Regions from separate parts of the Lacrimispora sinapis genome, predicted to be linked through region 1. Evidence: riboswitches for the same ligand, from Rfam matches in the RefSeq annotation. Region 1 holds a riboswitch; the other holds the start of a gene.
What was found. A riboswitch is a leader RNA that binds a small molecule or an ion and turns the genes downstream of it on or off. The one in region 1 is predicted to bind FMN.

Region 1 (3,091 bases):
TCATGGTTATCGGTACTTTCCGAAACCATTTGAGGGAGCTGCAGCTTCTGACAAAGCGCAGCGCTCATGGGCATGCAGATCAGCCCTTTTCCGTGGACTGCCATAAAATTCACATGTTCCGTCGTGGTAAATTGGGCGGCGCAGATGAAATCCCCTTCATTTTCCCTGTATTCATCGTCGGCAACCAGTATGATCTTTCCCTGGCGAAGATCCTCAAGTGCTTCTTCAATGGTATTAAATGCAAACATATTTCCTCCTATTCCAGACCGTATTTGGGAGTGCCCTTTGACGGGACTGCTGCTCCCAGGAATTTTTCAATATATTTTCCTACACAGTCATTTTCCAGATTTACAGTATCTCCGACCCGTCTGCCGGACAGAGTGGTTTGTTTGGCGGTATGAGGTATCACGGATACGCCAAAATCATTTTTTGACAGTCTGGCAACGGTCAGGCTGATGCCGTCAATCCCAATAGAGCCTTTTTCGACGATGTAACGCAGGATTCCGGGAGTCGTCCGTATGGTGTACCAGATGGCGTTGTCATCCCGATCAATGGAACGGATGATGCCGGTACCGTCGATATGTCCGGTAAGAATATGACCGCCAAACCGCCCATTGGCTGGCATTGCCCGTTCCAAATTGACGGTGGAACCGGAACAAAGCCTTGCAAGAGAGGAGCGGCGCAGGGTTTCGTGCATCACATCTGCGGTAAATGCTGTGGCGGTAAAGGAAGTCACGGTCAGGCAGATACCATTTACACAAATGCTGTCCCCCGCCTTGATATCCTTCAGTATCAAAGAGGCACCAACGGTCAGAACCGCAGAATATGCCCCCTTTTTCACGCCCCGCACCGTACCGATTTCTTCAATTATGCCTGTAAACATCAAAGCACCTCGCTTTCTAAAAGAATATCCTCTCCAAGCACAGTGATTTGGGGAGGTGACAGTGAGACCCCATTGTCTGGAGATTCCATGCCGATTCCACCAACGGGGGATTTTGCATGGATGCCCCCAAACAGCTTTGGTGCAATATAGACCTGGACTTTATTTACGATTCCATCGGTTAATGCGGACCAGTTTAATGTACTCCCTCCTTCCAAAAGAATGCTGTCTACGTTCCTTTTCCCAAGCTGTATCATCAGTTCCTTTAAATCCACCTTTCCCTCCTTTTGAGAAACCGTAAGGACCTCACAGCCGGCTTCCTCATAAGGCTTTATTTTGGCTTGGTCGGTACAGCAGGCAGCCAGAATGGTCTTGTACTGATCGGCAGTCTGAACGACACGGGAGGAGAGAGGTGTCCTCAGGCTTGTGTCGCAGACGATGCGTTGAGGGCTTTTGCAGCCATTGAAGCGGCAGGTCAGCATGGGATCATCGGTGAGTATGGTACTTACGCCAACCATGATTCCGGAATAGCGGTGTCTGTCCTTTTGCACTTGCAGACGGGCGGCTTCTCCCGTAATCCATTTGGACTTTCCGGAATAAGTGGCAATTTTTCCGTCCATGGTCATGGCGTATTTCATTACCACATAAGGGGTTTGATGCTTAATGAAGTGGAAGAAGACTCTATTGAGCTTCCTGCATTCTTCGGATAAAACCCCTTCTGTAACTTCGATTCCATGGTGACGCAAAATGCTGGCCCCTTTGCCTGCAACGACAGGGTTTGGGTCAAGGGAGCCGATCACAACTCTCCGGATGCCGCTTTTTAAAATTGCATCGGTGCATGGCGGTGTTTTTCCGTAATGGCAGCAGGGCTCCAAAGTCACGTAAAGGGTTGCGCCCTGAGGGGATTGCCTACAGCCCGAAAGGGCTTCACGCTCCGCATGGGGCATACCAAACCTCTGATGGAACCCCATTCCGATGATAGTGCCATCTTTTACGATAACAGCTCCTACCATTGGATTGGGATTGACCCAGCCAATCCCTTTTTTGGCAAGTTCCAATGCTTGTTTCATGTAATCAATATCAGTCAACCGGACACCTCCTGAAAAATAAAATGCCTTGAACCGATATCGTTCAAGGCATGGAGTCACAGAATGGAGGGAAGCTGTATCAAAAATAAAAAAACTCCGAAATCAAAACGATTTCAGAGACATTTACAATACACACAACATGTGTTTTCATCTTCTTTCATCCAGACTATACTGTCGGCTTCGGAATTACACCGAATCATGCCTTGCGGCTCGTGGGCTTTACCACCGGTAGGGATTTTCACCCTGCCCTGAAGATATTTATTCAATTACGGTTAATATAGCACCATGCCAAAGCGTTGTCAAGTGCTTGGGCGCATTTTCATTTATTGCTCCCTTTTATGGATTGCCTGGGTCGGGTTCCGTACTTAAATACTGGCTCCCAAACGCGTGCATCAGTTCCAGAATAGGGATGATTTTTGTACCCAGTTCGGTCAAGCTGTATTCCACGCGGGAAGGGACCACCGGATAGACCTTCCGGCTCACCAGCCGGTCTTCTTCCAGACTCCGCAGCTGGGAGGTCAGCATTTTCTGGGTCACCTGAGGAAGCCTTTTTTTGATTTCGCTGAATCGCAGGGTCTTGCTGCTTAAATACCATAGAATCAGAATTTTCCATTTTCCAGAAAGCAGTTCCTGCACAAGGGCCATGGGGCAGACATTGTATTTTAAGCACTGGTCTTTCATATAGCATTCTTCGTGCATGGGCTTATTGCAGATCATATTGGCTGACATGGGACCACCTCTTTCTGGTATATAAAATATAGGAAGTATCAAATGAAGCTATGTATGTTAAAAAGATATCTTACGATCCATTATACCATTTACTGACTTAAATTGTAAATATGTATATTCTGCCGCTTACTATTGTGCCGTTGTTTTTCAACAACACTGGAAAAGCCCTGATTCTATGGAACAGGCCGCCCACATATAATAGGCATATACTTTTAATCCTTATGGCAAAATGCATATGGAAGGAGAACATGGATGATCGTATCTTGGCTGACCACAAATCAGTGTAATTTAAAATGCAGGCATTGCTATCAGGATGCCGGAGGCAGAAGTGCAGAGGAGCTTAATACAGACGAAGCAAAAAAAATGATCGGAGAGATCGCAGCGGCCGGTTTTA
Region 2 (3,091 bases), 180 kb from region 1:
CCAGAGAAAATTTTCTCAAATACTTGAGGCAGGTCATGATCTATGCAGGAACCCTGTCTTTGGAAAATGAAAGCGGTGGCATCGTTTTTGACCAGTTACAGGCTGGGGATTTATTTATCAGGGGTGGAACTCCGGGACATTGTGTGATGGTGGTAGACGTGGCAGAAGATCAGGAAGGGAATAAGTGCTTTCTTCTCGCACAGGGATACATGCCGGCACAGGAATTTCATGTACTGAAGAATCCACTCCACAAGGAAGATCCCTGGTATTATGTTTCAGAAATAAAGGATTCCCTTGTTACGCCGGAGTATGTATTTGAGAAAGACAGCTTGAAACGGTGGAAAGCATTTCTTGAAAAATAAATTGAAATAAGCAGCCACTTTCCCAGTACTGAACTGCCCCTTAAATGTCAGATTTTAGGTCTGGCCTTTAAGGGGCAATTCGGACAGCGAAAGAATGGCTGCTTGTTTAATTTTTCTAAATAATACCTTGGAAAACCAGAATGATCATAATGACCGTTACCAGTATAATTCCAAGAATAAGAACGGTGCCTAAATTTATTTTCCCTGTATTTTGCCCATCCTCTGGCCGTAAAGCCAAAAGATTCGATTTTCTAAGCGTTGTAACAAGCGGTTTGTAAATAAGAAGGGTCAGTGCCGTATTAATTCCGCATTTTATCAGATTAAATGGAACAATCGCTGGCAGAAGAAGCTGCACGACAGCTTCTCTGGGGTATCCCATATAAATGGGAGTGATTAAATAATTCCATAAAACCATAACGATTGTCATAAGAACCGTGCCTAAAATCATTCCCACCAATGCTCCCGACATGGAATGGCGTTTTTTGTAGAGATAGGCTGCCGGGCAAACAAATGCCACTGTAGACAGAACATTCATAATCAATCCAATTATCCCGGTGCTGCTTATGGTAATCATCTCAACAAAAGAAACAATTACTGCAATCAGAACAGAGGGCAAAGGTCCAAAAAGAAACCCTCCCGTCAAAATTATCACGTCTTTTGGTTCGTATTCTAAAAATGGTGCAACAGGTATAATGGGTATCCGAATAACAAGAACTGCCACAAACGCCAGTGCACAAAGCATAGCCATAATGGTGAGTCTGCTGGTTTTTTTGTTCATATTCATAATACATGCCTCCTAAAATAAGTAACATCTGAAAGTGTGCCCTTCAGGTGTTAATAATAGATGGTGTATTATCTTTATTTAACACATCTTCTTTCATCCAGACTATACTGTCGGTATTGGAATCACACCAATTCTGCGCAATACGCGCTCGCGGACTTTACCGCCGGTCGGGAATTACACCCTGCCCTGAAGACAACTATATGCAAATGCTCTGGATGTATTATAACACCCATCGAAAAAATTGCAATATTTTGTTGCAATTTTTTTGATGGTTTGCTATAATAGCTGCCATGGGGGTATAGCTCAGCTGGGAGAGCGCTTGAATGGCATTCAAGAGGTCATGGGTTCGAATCCCACTATCTCCACTTAAATAGTAGGCCGCAGGCATGAAAGCTTGTGGCTTAAATTAAAACTTATAGGGACGGGACACTTGGTAAATGAAGGGCAAAAAAGGTACGTTTTCAGTTTGATATGACCCCATAAAGTCTAATTTTAAGGGGTCAGTTCAGTTTTGAAATGTACCTTTTTATTGTTACTTTACAAATCTAAATTATAATGATCAAATGCATAAAAAGAATTTTAAAAGTGATATCCTCAGCATATCAGAATTTTGAATAGATCATAAATTTCTATAAATAATTCTTTAATTTGTTTTGAAAATTTGCTAATTTCTTTGCATTATATGTTAAAAACAGAAATGCAATAATTGATATAAGGACAATCGCCTTATTGTAACCATAGCAGTCTGAGATTTTGCCAAATACTGGCTGAATTACAAATGCAAGCATTGCCATGAGCAGACTTTGTATTGAGAGAGTTGAAGCCCTATACGTACTTTCTAGCGCACCATGGATAAAACTGGCCAGCATGGGAGCATAGCAACATAATAAAAGCAATGTAATAAAGTAAAAGATACTTTTTGTAATTACACCAGGTATTATTGCAAAAAACACTAACGATACCATAATTAAGGACGGTAGATAAATAACGAGTTTTACAGAAAAGTGTTTTTTTAGGGTATTATATATAAATAGTGCAATCATTGACGACATCAGATATTGTAATCCATAGATTGAACCAGAAAACTTTTCGCTAATGCCAAACGATAAATAGTAATTGAAATAATGGCTTTCGATTGGGATCAGTGCGATAGAAGTAAAAACTCCAATTAGCAGTAAATGTAGTATAAGTTTATTGTCCAATAAATGACGAATAGCTTTTTTAAAACTATATTTTTCCGTATCGTCCTTTTTATATGGTGGTTCGATTATAAATATAGTAAGTACAATTATGGGTAAAAATTGAAGTACTAATGTTATCTGGTAAACAAGATCCATTGATTGTTCCGCTAAAATTCCACCAATAGCAGAACTCAAGAATATTGCAATATATCTACCACAACGTAAAATAGCATGAATTTTATCAACTATCTTTTTGTTTTGGGATGCATAAATGCTATCAATTAACAAAGCATCTGATGCGCCTGATATTAAAGTATATGAAACTCCCTGAAAGATTGCAGCAATGATAAAACCCTGATAGTCTCTCAAAAAGTAAGCAAAGAGGTTTGAAACTATAAGGAATGCATCACCTAAGATTGTACTAATTCTTCTTCCATATTTATCTGCGATAATTCCAGTAGGTAATTCCAGAACAATTTTTGAAAATTGGTATACAGCATATACTATACCTATTTGATATAAGGAAAGTCCGTGCTTACTCATAAAAATAGTTTGTATTACTTGAACCATATAAAAAAATGTTAAAAATTGTGTAATAATAAGCCAGTAAATATTATTTACATATGATTTCTTCATTTCTATTCTCCACGAATAAATGGTTAAAGTAAATTCCCATTATTTTTTTATAATCGGCACATTTTTCTCTTCTTATTCCTGTATCTGGATCAATCGTTGCCCTATTTGCACATCCACCACCGCAAATG

Region 2: another riboswitch for FMN. It lies ahead of VIG27_RS05670 (ECF transporter S component); the one in region 1 lies ahead of ribD (bifunctional diaminohydroxyphosphoribosylaminopyrimidine deaminase/5-amino-6-(5-phosphoribosylamino)uracil reductase RibD).

The regions. Positions count from the first base shown of each region.
Region 1 covers NZ_CP141832.1:1,418,332-1,421,422, forward strand. The annotation lists gene VIG27_RS06430 (bifunctional 3,4-dihydroxy-2-butanone-4-phosphate synthase/GTP cyclohydrolase II) at 1-248, opposite strand, end outside; gene VIG27_RS06435 (riboflavin synthase) at 257-883, opposite strand; gene ribD (bifunctional diaminohydroxyphosphoribosylaminopyrimidine deaminase/5-amino-6-(5-phosphoribosylamino)uracil reductase RibD) at 883-1,968, opposite strand; FMN riboswitch at 2,114-2,228, opposite strand; gene VIG27_RS06445 (winged helix-turn-helix transcriptional regulator) at 2,305-2,697, opposite strand; gene nirJ2 (putative heme d1 biosynthesis radical SAM protein NirJ2) at 2,950-3,091, shown strand, end outside.
Region 2 covers NZ_CP141832.1:1,234,672-1,237,762, forward strand. The annotation lists gene VIG27_RS05665 (DUF4846 domain-containing protein) at 1-362, shown strand, start outside; gene VIG27_RS05670 (ECF transporter S component) at 478-1,146, opposite strand; FMN riboswitch at 1,228-1,344, opposite strand; tRNA gene VIG27_RS05675 (tRNA-Ala) at 1,439-1,511, shown strand; gene VIG27_RS05680 (MFS transporter) at 1,776-2,963, opposite strand; gene VIG27_RS05685 (radical SAM protein) at 2,941-3,091, opposite strand, start outside.